DNA from 4 places in the Kitasatospora sp. NPDC096147 genome. Region 2 is predicted to be linked to each of the others. Evidence: riboswitches for the same ligand, from Rfam matches in the RefSeq annotation. Region 2 holds a riboswitch; each other region holds the start of a gene.
The links. A riboswitch is a leader RNA that binds a small molecule or an ion and turns the genes downstream of it on or off. The one in region 2 is predicted to bind cyclic di-AMP.
Positions count from the first base shown of each region.

Region 1 (3,936 bases), on a different contig from region 2:
GTACGCCTTGTCCAGGTAGAGGCCCCAGGCGGCGGGGACGTGCACCAGGGCGAGGCCGAGCACCTTGAGCAGGGCGCGCTGGGCGGCGGTCGGGGGGAGGTTCTCCACGAAGGCGTCGATCAGGGCGATGCCGGCGATCCGCTCCGGGGCGTCGGCGGCGGCCTTCACCACGGTGGCCCCGGTGTAGGAGTTCCCGGCCAGCGCGGCGCGCTCGATGCCGAGGTGGTCGAGCAGCGCGAGCACGTCACCGGCCAGGGCGGCGGGGGAGTGGTCGGGCCAGCCGATCGAGGACTCGCCGAAGCCGCGCAGGTCCAGGGTGATCACCCGGTGGCCGGCCGCGGCCAGTAGCGGGCGCAGGTGGCGGTAGACGGTGCGGGAGTCGAGCATGCCGGGAAGCAGCACGACCGGCAGGCCGGTGCCCGGGGTGTCGTCGTAGGCCAGCCGGCCGCCGGGGAGGTCGAGGTAGCGGGTCGCGGGGTGCGTCGTGGTCGCCATGCTTCAAAAGCTAAGGCTAATAGCCTTAGCCGTCAAGCGGTGCGGCGGTGCTAGCGTGCGGACCGAAGCAGTCCGTGATCGTGGAAGGGGCGTCATGCCGTTCATCAACGTGAAGCAGCTGTCCGGCCGGAGCGAGGAGCAGCGGGCCGAGATCGCCCGCGAGCTCACCGCCACCTACGCGCGGATCACCGGGGTGAGCCCGGAGAACATCTGGGTGGCCATCGAGGAGATCCCGGCCGAGAACTGGTCCTCGGCCGGCGAGACCTTCGCCGCCAAGCGCGCCAAGGGCTGACGGCTCCTCAGGCCGGCGGGGCCGGGGGAGGTCGCGGGCTCGGGGGAGGTCAGGGGGTGTCCACCCGGAACGGGTCGTGCTCGGCGAGGAGCTTCTCCAGCCGGGCCTGGTCGACCCGGGTGGTGATCTCCCCCTCCTCCTGGCGGTCCCGGATCACCTTGGCCAGGGTGAACGCGGAACTGATCTCCCAGAGCAGTCCGACGGCCAGGAACCCCCGCATCCAGGCGTTCACCGGCAGGTAGATCACCCCGATGGCGAGGGAGGTGGAGGCCAGCGCGAAGGAGAGCACGGCCTGGGCGTAGTAGGCGTTGGTGGTCCGGGGCTGGGTCGCTGCGGTCATGTCCCCAGGATGGCCAACTCCCCTTCGCCGCACCTGAGTACGGATGCTCAACCGTGGCCCGTGCGGCACGCTGAGTACCGGCCCGACGGCCCCGGGTCACGGTCCGTCAGAAAGAGATGGACTGCACCACTCAAGCCGCTTGGAATCATGGGCTCCTAGGATTAACGTTTGATAACGCAGCGCGGTCGGCAACGCCGTACCCGAACGGCACCGTGCGCCGTCGCCTAATCCCACCGTTCGCCCCCACCGGGCGGACACGGGAGCCGGGGAACCACGTTCCTTGGGGTGAATCGACCGGGCCCCACCCGGTCGTAGGAGACCTTCCTGCTCCGAACCCGTCAGCTAACCCGGTAGGCGCGAAGGAAGGAAAGGAGCGCGCCTCCGTGGCGTCGACGCACACCCCGGCACACCCCCGGCACGACGGCAGTGGCAGCACCCAGCTGCTCGACCACCCGCTGCCGCCGGAGGCCGCCCGGCACCGGATGCCCCGTCAGTCCCGCGGCACCGGCCCGCTGATCGGCGTCACCGCGATGGCCGCCTCGCTCGGTGCCACCGGCTTCGCCGCCGCCGCCCCGGCCGCCGCCGCTCCCGCCGCCCCGCCGGCGGTGGCCGCCGCCGACCAGCCGGCCGAGGACGGCACCCCGGAGGACCGCGCCGCCGCCGAGCGCCCGCTCTCCGCCGACCCGGGCCTGGCACTCGCCGCCCGGATCCAGCAGCAGGCCGACGGCCAGCGGACCTCCGCCGAGGAGACCGCCCGCCTGGCCGCCGCCCAGGAGGCCGAGGACAGGCGCACCGCCCAGGCCCGGGAGCTGGCTGCCGCCGAGGCCGCTGCCGAAGCCGCCGCGCAGGCCGAAGCCGCCGCCGAGGCGGAGGCCGAGAAGGCCGAGCGGGCCGGCGCGTTCACCCTGCCGACCAGCGGCTACCACCTGACCGCGCACTACGGTCAGTCCGGCTCGTACTGGTCCCACCTGCACACCGGCCTGGACTTCGCCGCCGCCACCGGCACCCCGGTGACCGCCGTCAGCGGAGGCACCGTCAGCTCGGCCGGCTGGTCCGGCGCCTACGGCTACCGGGTGATCCAGACCCTGCCCGACGGCACCGAGGTCTGGTACTGCCACCTCTCCTCGATCACCGTCGCCTCCGGCCCGGTCGCCCCCGGCACCGTGCTCGGCAAGGTCGGCGCCACCGGCAACGTCACCGGTGCCCACCTCCACCTGGAGGTCCGCCCCGGCGGCGCCACCCCGGTCGACCCGCTGACCTGGCTCCGGGGTCACGGCCTCAACCCCTGACGCACCGTCGGACCCGTCGCCGCTCCGGGCGGCGGGTCCGCGTCCTACTCCTCGTCGGCCTGGTACCCCTGGGCCGTCAGGTACTCGTCGATCTCCTGGTGCCCCGGCTCCGGCGCCAGGTCCGGGTACTCGTGCACCAGCAGCGCCGCCAGCCCCGGCACCGTCCACTCGCCGCACAGCCGCAGCGCCTCCTCGGCCACCGCCGCCTCGAAGGCGTCGAAGTCCCCGGACAGCTCCTCCGGCATCGGCAGCCCGAGCGCGTTCAGCCCCGCCAGGTTCCGGTAGGAGCGCTGCATCAGCCGGTTCTCCAGCAGCATCCGGGCCCCGTCGGTGGCCATCCCGACCGAGATGGTCCGGGTCGGTCCCCAGCCGCCGTCCGAGTCCACCTCGTCCAGCCCGTCCAGACCCGCGAACGCCTCGGCCCGCTGCTGCTCCGTCAACTCCCGGAAGCCGTCCAGCCAGGCCCGCACCGCCGTCCCGTCCGCCGTGTCCACCCCGTCCGCCCGCAGCAGCAGCGCGTACAGCCGGGGCCAGGTCACCAGGTGCGGCTGGCGCAGCAGCCCGCAGAGCAGCTCGCCCTGCCACTCCGCCTCGGCGTGCAGCTTCTCCTGCCGCTTGGCGTTCAGCCGCTTGGTGGCCCGCTGGTGGTCGATCAGCAGCTCCACCGCCCTGCCGTACGCCTCCGGCTCGGACTCCGGCTGCACGTAGAGGTAGAGCCGCTCGTAGAGCAGCTGCTCCAGCACCGCCGAGGTCAACTCCGGGAAACCGTCGTGCATCCGGCCGTCGCCCAGCTCCAGCAGGGCGAGCACGGTGCGCACGGCCGGCTCGGGCACCGGCGGCCGGCCCTCGGCGGCGGCCCAGTCGAGCAGGTCGTCGGCGCGGGTGCGGGGGCTGAGCAGCAGGTCCTCGTGGTTCACCCTCGTACGGTATCCGGTGACGGACCGTCGGGAGGCTGCGGCACCGCCCGCGTAGGGTCGGGCCCATGATGCCCGTCCGGCTGACCGGCCCCCGGCTCGCCCTGCGCGAACACCACGGCACCCCCGAGGAGGCCGCCGCGCTGCACGCCGTCCACGGCGACCCGGCCGCCGCCCGGTACCTGGACTTCGGCCCGGCCGACCTCGACACCTGCGCCGACCAGTTGGCCCTCGCCCTCGACCTCGCCGAGGAGAGCCCCCGCACCGAGTACCGCCTCGCCGTCACCCTCCTCGCCGACGGCCCGCCCGAGCACGCCCCGCCGATCGGCACCGCCGCACTCACCGTCGAGCCCGGCCGGGCCGCCGCCATCGGCTACGCCCTGCGCCGCGACACCTGGGGCCGTGGCCACGGCACCGAGGTGGTCGCCCTGCTGCGGGCCCTCGCCTTCGAGGTCCTGGGCCTGACCCGCCTGACCGCCCGGGTCGACCCGGCCAACACCGCCTCCACCCGGCTGCTCCTCCGGGCCGGCTTCCACCTGGACCGCGCCACGGAGCGGTACGTGCTCTTGGCGCGGTAGGGCGCGCGTCCCGCGCCCTTGCCGTTGG
Region 1 covers NZ_JBIWFX010000002.1:22,032-25,967, reverse strand. The annotation lists gene ACIRBX_RS05590 (alpha/beta fold hydrolase) at 1-495, opposite strand, end outside; gene ACIRBX_RS05585 (4-oxalocrotonate tautomerase family protein) at 590-787, shown strand; gene ACIRBX_RS05580 (YiaA/YiaB family inner membrane protein) at 837-1,127, opposite strand; cyclic di-AMP (ydaO/yuaA leader) riboswitch at 1,339-1,498, shown strand; gene ACIRBX_RS05575 (M23 family metallopeptidase) at 1,511-2,416, shown strand; gene ACIRBX_RS05570 (hypothetical protein) at 2,461-3,333, opposite strand; gene ACIRBX_RS05565 (GNAT family N-acetyltransferase) at 3,399-3,908, shown strand.
Region 1: it holds a riboswitch for cyclic di-AMP, as region 2 does, so the genes downstream of both, ACIRBX_RS05575 (M23 family metallopeptidase) here and ACIRBX_RS10915 (NlpC/P60 family protein) in region 2, are expected to answer to the same signal.

Region 2 (3,936 bases):
CAGCATCAGCTGGACCGCCGGGTCGATGCCGCCGGCCCGGTACTGCGCGGCGGCCACCGAGCCGAGGTCGGCCCGCATCCGGTTGAGCTCGTCCTGGGCGGCGGCCACCTGGTCCTGGAGGGCGCCGGTCTCGGCCTGGAGCACCCGCTGCTGCTCCTGCGCGGCGTTGGCCCGCTCGGAGGCCTGCTCGGCCTCCTCGTAGATCCGGTCGACCTGGGCCTTGACGTCCTTGCGGTTGGCCGGCTCGGCCGGGGTGCCGGGTGCGGCGGTCGCGCCCCCGGAAGCCGCCACCGAGAGCACCGTGGTGGCGGCTGCGGTGAGCACCAGCGCCCGGGTGAACCGGCGGGCGGCCGGCAGGGGGGAACGAGACACGGCGGCGGCTCCTGTCCTGCGGCCGGGCCACCGCCGCCGCCCGGTGGGCGGGCGTCCTGACGGAGGTCCGGGGGCAGACGTTAGCGAGTCGCGGCGATCTAGTCCAAACCCCTACAGGGCCGAATATTTGACCACTAATCGGACAGCTGATCCATCGTCAGGGAACGCCGCAGGCCCGGCACGGGGCCGGGCCTGCGGACTGTAGGACGTTCGGGTGGGTCAGACCCGGACGATCGCGTTGATCGGCATCACCGTGGCGGACTCGTGCCGGACCAGGGTGCCGGTGCGCGGGGCGTGCACGATCTGGCCGCCGCCGACGTAGAGACCGACGTGGTGGCGGTCGCCGTAGTAGATGATCAGGTCGCCGGGCTTGGCGTCGGCGATGTTCTTGCCGATGTTGGTGCCTGCGCCGGCCTGCGACTGCGAGGTGCGCGGCAGCGAGATGCCCGCCTTGTTGAACGCCCAGACCATCAGGCCGGAGCAGTCGAAGGCGCCGGGGCCGGTGGCGCCCCAGCCGTAGGGCTTGCCGATCTGCGCCTCGGCGGCGGCCACCACGGCGGCGGCGTAGGAGCCGGCCGGGGCGCTGCTGGAGAGGTCGGTGCGCTCCTCGGAGCGGGAGGCGCGGTCGTCGGCGGCCGGGGCCTTCGCGGCGGGGGCCTGCGGCGCGGACTGCGCGGGCTTGGCGGCAGCGGCGGCCTGTGCGGCGGCAGCGGCCTTGGCGCTCGCCTCGGCGGCGGCCTTCTCCTCGGCCTCGCGGATCTTCTGCTTCTCGGCCGCGTCCAGCGAGTCGAAGAGGGCCTGGGCCTTCGCCAACTTGTCCTGGACGTCGTCCTTCTGGGCCTTCAGCTGCTGGCTGGTCTTCTCCAGGTCGGCCAGCTTGGCCTGGGTCTCGGCCTTCTGCTGGTCGAGCCGCTCCTGCTCGCCCTTCAGCTGCTTCAGCGCGTCCGACTGCGAGACGCCGACCTGGTTGATCGCGCCGGCCTGGCCGAGGAAGGCGTCCGGGCTGCTGGAGAGCATCAGCTGCACGGTCGGGGATATCCCGCCGGTGCGGTACTGCTCGGCGGCGATCTCGCCCAGGCTGGCCTGGAGCGCGTTCACCTGCTCCTGGCCGCGCGCCACCTCGTCCTGGAGGTGGCCGACCTGGGTCTGCAGGGCCTGCTGCTTCTCGGTGTTCGCGTTGAACTGCTCGATCGTGACCTCGGCCTGCTCGTTGAGGTTGTCGATCTGGGTCTTGACCTCGTCCTTGGAGGGCTGCGGGTCGGCGTGCGCTCCGGTCTGGCTGGACAGGACGACGGCCGCGGCAGCGGCGGCGGTCATGATCGAGACGCGGGTACGACCGGCAGGCTTGGGACGACGATGGGACGCCACGAAGGCGGGCTCCTTCTTCCTACGTCCGCCTACCGGGTGAGCTGACGGGTTCGGGCTGGAAGGTAGCCCTACGACGCCTCACCCCCCGTGCCGTCTCACGACGGCCCTGCGGGCCTGACGCCGATTCACCCCGAGGAACGTGGTTCCCCGGCTCCGGTCCGCAGCCACCCCTCGGGGTCCCCTGTCGGGCAGTCAACTGACCCTGCCCCGCTGCTTCTCGAACTCGGCGGTAACCACCGCCGCCGCCCAGGCTGGACGATCGACAGTGCGGTGGTTCGACTAGGACCCTAGTAACCCAACCGTGATCGGTTCAAATCCTTGTCAGTAAAAAGTCGTAATGAAGTCCAAGTGCCTTTGTGATTGCGACCCTGCGTGATCGTGATCGCACGGTCCGCCGACATTTCCGGCCCCCGGACGCCACAGGGCCCACCGGAGGTGTCCCAGATCACAGGAGCTCTTCCGGTGGGCCCGGGCGTGTCACGGGGCGTCAGTTGCCCCACGTCACACCAGATGTCCGTTATGCCTCGCTCGGCTGACCGCGCGTCAGACCCGGCGGATGGTCTTGATCGGCATCACGTCGGCGCGGGCCACCTTGACCACGTCGCCGGTGCGCGGCGCGTGCACCATCATGCCGTTGCCGATGTACATGCCGACGTGGTGGGCGTCGGAGTGGTAGATGATCAGGTCGCCCGGCTGGGCGTTGGCGATGTCCTTGCCGACGTTGGTGCCGACGCTGGCCTGCGACTGCGAGGTGCGCGGCAGCGAGACGCCGGCCTGCGCGTAGGACCAGACCATCAGGCCGGAGCAGTCGAAGTTGTTCGGGCCGGTGGCGCCCCAGACGTACGCGCGGCCCAGCTTGCTCATCGCCGCGTTCATCGCCGCGCCGGCGTAGCCGGCGGCCTGCGGCAGGGTGCTCGGGTCGAACTTGGTGGTGGTCCCGCCGCCGTTGCTGCGCGAGGAGCGGTCCTCGCTGGCCAGCACGGCGGCCCGGTCGGCGGCGCTCAGCTGGTTCAGGAGGTTCTTCGCCTCCTGGAGCTTGCGCTGCACCTCGGTCTTCGAGTCGTTCAGCGCCTTGGTGTTGCGGTCCAGCTCGGCGAGCACCGAGGCCGCCTCGGCCTTCTGCTGGTCCAGCCGGCGCTGCTGGTCCTGGAGCGAGCGCAGGGTGGACGCCTGGGTCTGGTTGACCTGGTCGGCGCTGGACGCCTTGCTGAGGTAGCCGTCCGGGTCCGAGGCGAGCATCAGCGCCACCGACGGGTCCACCCCGCCGTTGCGGTACTCCTCGGCCGCCACGGCGGACAGGCCGGTCTGGAGCTCGGTCATCTGCTCCTGGCCGCGCGCCACCTGGTCCTGGAGCTGGTCGGCCTGCTTGCGCAGCTGGTCGGCCCGCTCCTTGGCGCCGTTGTAGCGCTCGGCGGCCTGCTCACCCTCTTCGTACAGCTTGTCGACCTGCGCCTTGACCTCGTCCTTGGTGGGCTTCGCGGGGGCCGCGTAGGCGCCGGACTGGGCGGAGAGGGCGACCGCGGTCGCAGCGGCGGCGGTGAGCACGGTGACCCGTGCGCGGCTCGGCTGCTTGGGACGGCGGTGGGAAGCCAAGGTGACGAACTCCTTCAGCTTCTGGACGCTCACCCGTTCGGGCGTTAGTCCAGAAAATAGGTTTGACGCCTGACCCTAGTGAGTCAGAACCCGTCGCGCCACTCCCCTACCGGGACGAACTTCCCTACGCTCACCGGCTTTCACGGTACGGACACAAACGCGCCACGCTGCCCTGACCTGACGTCAGAAGAGTTCACGGCCTGGACAACCGCCGGAGCAGCAGCATCGAGGAGACCGGGCGCGCACCCGCCTTCTTCACGCCGTCCGCCACCTCCTTGTCGGTGGAGACCACCACCACCGGCCGCCCCTGCGGCTCGGCCCGCACCAGGCGGCGGATCAGCTCGTCGGCCGTCTCCCCGGTCCGGCTGAACCGCACCCGCACCCCGCGCGGCGGCGCCATGATGACCGGGGCGTCCAGGTCCTGGCCGTCGAAGACGCAGGTCACCTCGGCCTGGGTGCGCTGGGCCAGCATCGCCAGCCCGCCCAGCAGCCGCATCCGCTGCTGCTCCAGCGGCAGCGTCGGGTACCCGGTCTTGGTCACGTTGTAGCCGTCCACCACCAGGTGGACCTGAGGGATCGCCAGCAGCTGGTCCAGCAGCGCCG
Region 2 covers NZ_JBIWFX010000003.1:83,004-86,939, forward strand. The annotation lists gene ACIRBX_RS10910 (NlpC/P60 family protein) at 1-372, opposite strand, end outside; gene ACIRBX_RS10915 (NlpC/P60 family protein) at 592-1,689, opposite strand; cyclic di-AMP (ydaO/yuaA leader) riboswitch at 1,751-1,916, opposite strand; gene ACIRBX_RS10920 (NlpC/P60 family protein) at 2,284-3,366, opposite strand; gene ACIRBX_RS10925 (NYN domain-containing protein) at 3,527-3,936, opposite strand, start outside.

Region 3 (3,936 bases), on a different contig from region 2:
GGCCTCCAGGGCGGCCCGGTCCCGCCACAGGCTCTGCACCCGCCAGCGGCCGTCCGGCCCACGGAGCAGCTCCGTCCTGATCAGCCCGGCCGGCAGCGGCTCGGCCACCAACTCCCGGTAGGACGTCACCAGTTCGGCCTCACGATCCGGCCCGACCACTCCGGAGACCTCACTCAACACCCGCACGGACACCCTCCTCACTTCCACCTGCCTGGCATCCTCCGCCGATACAGTCTGCACAGAGAGTGACCACGCGGGCGAACGGAGTGGACCATGGGTGGACGGAAGCTGACCGCCGTGCTGGCCGGTGCGGCGGCGCTGGTGCTGGGGGTGACCGTCCCGGCGAGCGCGGCACCCTCGCGCTCCGACCTGGAGGTGGTCCGACTCGACCCGGAGGCGGCGCCGCCCGGCGGGACCACCACCGTGCACGGCTTCGTCGCCAACCTCGGCCCGGACCGGACCGGCTCCCCGTTCACGGTGCTGCTGACGGTGCCGAACGGCTTCACCTTCCGCGGCCCGTACTTCCCGACCGACTGCCTCGCCCTGGCGGGCGGCCACACGCTGACCTGTACCTTCGGGGCCGGCCTGCCCCGGTACCGGACCGCCACGGTGCTGGCCCCCGTCCAGGTGGACGGCGGCCTGCCCCCCGGCACCAAGGCCGAGGGGCAGGTCACGGTGGTCAGCCCGGACGACACGAACCCCGCGAACAACTCCACCCCGTTCACGCTGTCCGTGAGCTGACTCAGCGGTAGACCCGGACCCAGTCCGCCGAGAAGCCGATCGGCGCGGTGCCGATCGGCCCGGGGTGGTACTTCCCGGCGCCCACCGAGAGGTTGAGGATCAGGTAGGCGGACCAGTCGGCGCCGACGCCGGCCCCGTCCGAGAAGACCTTGGTGCCGTTCACGTACCAGTCGACGGAGTCCGCGCCGTAGTACGTGCCGATGGTGACCCAGCGGTCGTGGCCGACGGCGGCCACGTCGGTGTGGTAGCGCTGGGCCGGGTTCACGTGGTTGGTCAGCTCCAGCAGGCCCGGGTTGTCCGGGTGGTACTCGAAACTGTCGATCTCGCCGTTGCCGTCCTTCCAGGTCCACAGGGCCGGCCAGGCCCCGGGGGTGGCGGGCAGCTTGACCCGGGTCTCGGCGTAGTCGCCCGTCCGGACCTGGAAGCCCTCCCCGGAGTACTCGGTGGTGAGCAGGCCGGTGTCCCAGGCCCGCTTGCCGTTCTCCAGGGTGTGCGCGGAGGGCGTGGCGGTGAAGGTGGCGACCCCGTCGGCCACCGAGACGCCGGACGGGCTCAGCCAGTCGAGCTTGTTGTCGTCCGGGTTGTGGGTGCCGTAACGGTAGCTGCTACTCCGGTCGTTGACCCACTTGGCGCCGAGCGCCGGCGGGGCGTCGAACTCCTCCGACCAGGTCAGCGCCTTGCCCGGCACGGGCGAATCACCGGGCTCGGGGGTCGGCTTCGGGTTCGGGGTCGGAGTCGGGGTCACCGAGCCTGCGCTGACCGTGAGTTGACGGGACGGCAGGTTGTGCCAGCCGCCGTTCTGGTCCTGCCAGAAGCCGAACTGGGTGTAGGTGCCGGCCGGCAGCGCCCGGGCCCCGCTGGTGAAGGTCACCCCGCCGGGGCAGATCCGGACGTTGCCCGCGTTGCCGGGGAAGTCGAGGTTGGCCCCGGCCGCGTCCCGGACGCCGATGCCGACGGTCTTCGCGGTGAAGCAGCGGGCGGAGTGCACGGTGAGGGCGGCCGTGCCGGGTACGTCGGCGGTCATCGAGCTCGGGGTCAGCCGGTCCTGGGTGACGGTGGTGGCGGCCTCGGCCGGGCCCGCCAGCGGGACGGCGGCGACCAGTGGGAGGGCGACCAGCGCGGCAGCGCCGAGGCGTGCCGGGGTGACGGTTGTGCGCATGGGCAGGAGTCCTCTTTCGACGCCTGCGAGGTGAGCTGTCGGGTTCGGGCATGAGGGAACGCCCGGCCGCTGAAGCGGCTTCACCCCGAGTGCCCCGGCGTCGGACGAGCGAGCAGGGGTCACGTACTGACCTGGTTCCCCCGCTCCTGCCCGTACTCGGTGTGGTCGAGTGACCGTCGGCGGGCAGGCAGGACTCGGCGCCCCGCGACGGCGTCCGCCGGTACGCGGACTGCTCCGTGCAGGCTAGGCAGGTGCCGGGCCGAGCGACAAGGAGAGTTCCCTCACACCGGCCCGCCGGGCCCGGGGGCCGGCCGCCGGGAGGACGGCGGCCGGGAGGACGGGGAGGGATCAGAAGGCGATGTCGATCTCCTCGCCGTCCTGGCCCAGGGCGGTGGTCCGGCGCACCGGGCCGGAGGAGGGGGTCCCGACGATCAGCCACTCCGGATCGTGCATCAGCTCACCCCGGTCCCCCTGCCAGGTCACCGTCAGCCGGTCGCCGGCGACGGTGTCCACCGGCATGCCGCTCGGCTCGAATTCCACCGTGCACTCCGGGCCGCCGGTCACCACGGTGAAGGTGACCGGCGTGATCCCGCCGTCCGGCGAGTCGCGGAACACGCGCTCGTCGTCCGGGCTGTCCCAGCGCCAGTACCGGACCGGCCGGTCCGGCTCCGGCGAGACGATCACCAACTGCCCCGGTTCGTGACGCACTTCCCCGCCGTCGGCCGTCCACTCGACGGTGAGCGCACCCTCCCCCGGGCCGAGCCGGACGGTCGGACCGTCCGGCTCGAACCGGACCGGCAGCGGGTGGTCGGAGCTGCAGACGATGAACCTCATGGTGCTCCCCCGGGGGCGACGGTGGTACCGCCCCAGTCTTCCAGGGCCGCGCGGACACAGGTCCGGCACTTCCGTCGCGTGCCGGTGACCGGGCCGTCACCTGGATTCACAGGTGGTTGACCACCGGTGAAGTGTTCCCGCTTCGCTTCCTCCGGGACCTGACAAGCCATCAGGCTGGAGCCATGCGAATCACTCGACGCGCGTTGAAGACCCGGGCCGCCGCCGCGGTGGCCGTCGGCCTGCTCACCCTCGCCCCCACCGCCGTGTTCGCCACCGACGCCTCCGCCGCCGTCAGCGGGAGCATCTGCCTCTCCGCGCTCCCGCCGGAGGGCCGCACCACCATCCAGCTGATCGACCGGGGCGGACCGTTCCCGTACAGCCAGGACGGCATCGTCTTCCAGAACCGGGAGGGCGTGCTCCCCCAGCAGTCCACCGGCTACTACCACGAGTACACCGTGAAGACCCCGGGCTCCTCGACCCGCGGCGCCCGGCGCATCGTCACCGGCAAGGTCTACCACGAGGACTACTACACCGCCGACCACTACGCGACCTTCCGCAAGGTCAACTTCAGCTGCTGACAGAGCAGTTGCCCACCAGGCCGCCCGCCCCGCTTCCCCGGGGGCGGGCGGCCCCACGCGTCACCGGGCCGGCCGCCCCGGCCGCTGACTGAGCCCCATCATGCCGAACGCGGCTGCCAGGAGGACGGAGCCGAGCCCCACCAGCGTCGAACGGAAGCCGAAGTCCGCGACCAGCAGACCGAAGAGCACCTGCCACCCCAGCGCGAGCGCCGCCACCACCTGCGCCCATCCGTGCAGCCGGGGCCGGCGAACGTACCTCCGGTTCAGCGGGAGCATCCACCCCCGGGCCAGGGTCGCGACACCCGATGCCAGCAAGAACACCGCCATCGCCAGGACGGGTACGGCGAGCCAGACCCTCAGCACCATCCACCCCCACGCGCCGGCCAGGCGCCGGGCACAGGCGCGATCATGGCACCGCGCCCCGCACGCGTCCAGCGCGAACTCCCGGCCACCGGACCTGACGGCCGGTCTTTACGGCGGGTTCACGCCCGGATACCCTCCTGAAACATCTTGCGGCAACTTGCGCAAGACGGAGCGTCAACTCCGGTCGGTGGCGTGCGCCGCAGGGCCCCACCCCTGTGCCCCGCCGGAGCGGGCGGCTCCCTCCCCCACCCGTCAGGCATC
Region 3 covers NZ_JBIWFX010000004.1:344,422-348,357, reverse strand. The annotation lists gene ACIRBX_RS15780 (antibiotic biosynthesis monooxygenase family protein) at 1-186, opposite strand, end outside; gene ACIRBX_RS15775 (hypothetical protein) at 274-741, shown strand; gene ACIRBX_RS15770 (hypothetical protein) at 743-1,900, opposite strand; cyclic di-AMP (ydaO/yuaA leader) riboswitch at 1,907-2,072, opposite strand; gene ACIRBX_RS15765 (hypothetical protein) at 2,249-2,734, opposite strand; gene ACIRBX_RS15760 (ribonuclease domain-containing protein) at 2,917-3,312, shown strand; gene ACIRBX_RS15755 (hypothetical protein) at 3,373-3,678, opposite strand.
Region 3: it holds a riboswitch for cyclic di-AMP, as region 2 does, so the genes downstream of both, ACIRBX_RS15770 (hypothetical protein) here and ACIRBX_RS10915 (NlpC/P60 family protein) in region 2, are expected to answer to the same signal.

Region 4 (3,936 bases), on a different contig from region 2:
TTGTCGCCCAGCTCGACGGTCATGGCCTTCCAGCCGTCCCAGTCGGACTCGTCCAGCGGGTCCTCGATGGAGACCAGCGGGTACGCGGCGACCAGCTCGGCGTAGTACGCGACCAGCTCGGCCGAGGACAGCGACTTGCCCTCGAACTGGTAGGCGCCGTCCTTGTAGAACTCGGAGGCGGCCACGTCGAGCGCCAGCGCGACGTCCTTGCCCGGGGTGTAGCCGGCCTTCTTGATGGCCTCGGTGATCAGGTCCAGGGCCTCGCGGTTGGAGTCCAGGTTCGGCGCGAAGCCGCCCTCGTCGCCCAGGCCGGTGGAGAGGCCGCGCTCCTTCAGCACGCCCTTGAGCGTGTGGTAGACCTCGACGCCCCAGCGGACGGCCTCGGAGAAGGACTCCGCGCCGATCGGGGCGATCATGAACTCCTGGATGTCGACGTTGGAGTCGGCGTGCGACCCGCCGTTCAGGATGTTCATCATCGGGACGGGCAGCACGTGCGCGTTCGGACCGCCGAGGTAGCGGAACAGCGGCAGGTCGCTGGCCTCGGAGGCGGCGTGCGCCACGGCGAGCGAGACGCCGAGGATGGCGTTGGCGCCGAGCGAGGACTTGTCCGGGGTGGCGTCCAGGTCGAGCATGGCCTGGTCGATCAGACGCTGCTCGGTCGCGTCGTAGCCGACGAGCTCCGGGCCGATCTGCTCGATGACGGCCAGCACGGCCTTCTCGACGCCCTTGCCGAAGTAGCGGTTCTTGTCACCGTCGCGGAGCTCAAGCGCCTCGAAGGCGCCGGTCGAGGCACCGGACGGGACGGCGGCACGGCCGGTGCTGCCGTCGTCCAGGCCGACCTCGACCTCGACCGTGGGGTTGCCACGGGAGTCGAGGATCTCGCGGGCTACGACGACATCGATGGACGGCACGAGGCATCTCCTTGCGGAAGCGGGGCTGTGTGGTCGATACGTCCAGAGCCTAACCGCACCCGGGCCCGGGACCACGCTGACCTTGGTCCTGTCTCACCTCGTGGCCTTGCTACCCACCGGTAGTTCACCCGGGGCACACCAGCGACGCGCCCGGAGGGGCCGCACCGGATCACGGTGCGGCCCCTCCGGCTGACGGAGCGTCGGATCAGCCCAGCTGGAGGACCTGGCCGGGGTAGATCAGGTCCGGGTTGCCGCCCACGACCGACTGGTTGGCCTGGTAGACCTGGTGCCAGTCCTGGCCCTTGGCGGCGGCGATGCCCGAGAGGGTGTCGCCGGCCTGGACGGTGTAGTTGCCGGCGGCCGGGGTCTTCGGCGCGGCGTGCTTCGGGGCGTTCACCGTCGGCGCGGCGGCCTTCGGGGTCTCGACCTTCGGCGCGGCCTGCTGCTGCGGCGCGGCCTTCGGGGCCTCGGCCTTCGGCGCGGTGGTCTTCGGCGCGGCGGCCTTCGGGGTCTCGACCTTCGGCGCGGCCTTGGGGGCCTCGGTCTTCGGCGCGGCCGGGCGGCTCTCCGAACGGGACGCCTTGGTCTCGGACTTGGTGTCCACCTGGGCGGGGGCGCCGCCCTTGGTCAGACCGGCCTTCACCGAGCAGACCGGCCAGGCGCCGGGGCCCTGGGAGGCGAGCACCTTCTCGGCGATCTCGATCTGCTGGCCCTTGGTGGCCTGGTTGGCCTGCGCGGCGTACGCCTTGCCGCCGAAGCCGGCCCAGGTGCTGGAGGTGAACTGCAGCCCGCCGTAGAAGCCGTTGCCGGTGTTGATCGACCAGTTGCCGCCGCTCTCGCACTGCGCGACCTTGTCCCAGGTGGAGACCGGGGCGGCCGAGGCGCCGGTGGCGGCCATCAGCGGCAGGGCGATGCCGACGCCGGCGACGCCCACGACGGCGACGGCCTTCTCGGCCTGGGTACGACGACGGTGACGGCCCGAACCAGTGAACAGCATGAAGAATCCCTCTCCGCACGCCTGCGAGGTGAGCTGTCGGGTTCGGACCGGGAGGTGGCCCGGCCGCCTTTCGGCGGCTTCACCCCAAGCCGTGGGGGACGGCGACGTACGAGTGGGTCCCCCGCCCCTGCCCAAGGGTCTGGTCGGTGTCCCGGTGCACGGCGGGCAGGATTCGGCGTTCCGCGCGCGGGGTCCGCAGCTGCGGACTCCAGGGAGGGTAAGCAGATGAGCCGATGGATCACAAGCTTATGTCGAACACATCACACCGGAATCACACAGCGCTGTGGGTCGTCCACAAACCGTATCCCGGTGGCCTGATTGATACGCATTCAGATCACGAACGATCAGATTGCTCCGACACGCCGTCAGCTGATGTCCGCTCAGGTCAGGGGAGTTGCGGACTCCGGGGTAAAGGCGACCGGCAACTCCCGCAGGCCCCGCATGATCAGGCCACCGCGCCACCGCAGATCGGCCGGATCGGCGGCCAGTTGCAGATCCGGCAGCCGGGTCAGCAGGGCGGCCAGGGCGAGCTGCCCCTCCATCCGGGCCAGCGGGGCGCCGATGCAGTAGTGGATGCCGTGGCCGAAGCCCAGGTGGGGGTTGTCCTGCCGGGCCAGGTCCAGGGTGTTCTCGTCCGAGAAGCGCGCCGGATCGCGGTCGGCGGCGGCCAGCACCACCAACACCGGGTCGCCGACCGGGATGTCCACCCCGCCGATGGCCAGCGGGCTGGTGGCGAACCGCCAGGTGGCCAGCTCCACCGGGCCGTCGTAACGCAGCAGTTCCTCCACCGCCGTCTCCAACAGGGCGCTCTCGCCCCGGCGCAGCGAGTCCTGGAGCCGCTCCCGCTGCACCGGATTGCGCAGCAGCGCGTAAGTGCCGTTGCCGATCAGGTTGATGGTGGTCTCGAAGCCGGCGAACAGCAGGATGAAGGCCATCGCGGCGGCCTCGTTCTCCGTCAGGTGCTCACCGTGGTCGCTCGCCCGGATCAGGCCGGAGATCAGGTCCTCGCCGAGATCGGCGCGCTTGCGGTGGATCAGCTCCAGCAGGTAGCCGCGGATCTTCTTCACCGCCCGGCCCACCCCGCCACGCTGGCCGCCGTGGTGCCGGATCATCGCCCCGGCCCAGTCCCGCAGGTCGTCCTGGTCCTCCGGCGGCACGCCGAGCAGGTCGCAGATCGCGTAGATGGGGAGCGGGAAGGCGAACTCGTGGATCAGGTCGGCCTCGCCCCGGGCCGCGAAGCCGTCGATCAGGCGGTCGGTCAGCTCCTGCACCCGGGGCTGGAACTCGGCCACCCGGCGCGGGGTGAAGGCCTTGGACACCAGCCGGCGCAGCCGGGTGTGGTCCGGCGGGTCGATGTTCAGCAGATGGGTCATCAGGTCGGCCTGCCGCTCCCCGGGGATGCCGACCCGGCCGGTGCGGTGCGCCTGCCCGCTGTGGTGCGCCGGGTTCTTGGAGAGCCGGGCGTCGGCCAGCGCCTGCCGGGCGTCCGCGTACCGGGTGACCAGCCAGGCGTCCACCCCGCTGGGCAGGGTGGTGCGGTGCACCGGGGCGTGCTCGCGCAGCCAGGCGTACGCGGGGTACGGGTCGGCGGCGAACTCCCAGGTGAAGAGGGAGGGCTGGGTCGGGGCGGCGCTTTCCGGCATGCCGTGAACGGTAACCCGGCGGCGGCGCCCCTCCCCGCAGGGCCCGCCCCGCCGGGAGCGTGCCCGAGGACGGCCCCGGGGCGGAGCCGCCGACGGCACGACGCGGCGGGGCGGCGGGCCGGACCCGGCCCGGGAGACGGCAGGAGTGAGCCTGGTCACCTGGTGGGTAATTGCTCTTGCGGAGGATCGGAGCGTGCTTACGATCCTCCGATACGGACTTGGAGGGACGCCGGTGCGGCGCGTCCCGCCGGGCGCGGCTCAAGGAGGAGCAGTCCCATGCGAGTAACCGGGGCAGTGGTCGTCATCGCGGTGCTGGAGGGCGGATCGGGGGCCGGACTGGCCCGGCGGTTCGCCGCCGCGGGGGCGGCGGGCATGCTGATCGCCG
Region 4 covers NZ_JBIWFX010000011.1:34,121-38,056, forward strand. The annotation lists gene eno (phosphopyruvate hydratase) at 1-911, opposite strand, end outside; gene ACIRBX_RS28410 (transglycosylase family protein) at 1,117-1,908, opposite strand; cyclic di-AMP (ydaO/yuaA leader) riboswitch at 1,913-2,064, opposite strand; gene ACIRBX_RS28415 (cytochrome P450) at 2,289-3,551, opposite strand; gene ACIRBX_RS28420 (SDR family NAD(P)-dependent oxidoreductase) at 3,828-3,936, shown strand, end outside.
Region 4: it holds a riboswitch for cyclic di-AMP, as region 2 does, so the genes downstream of both, ACIRBX_RS28410 (transglycosylase family protein) here and ACIRBX_RS10915 (NlpC/P60 family protein) in region 2, are expected to answer to the same signal.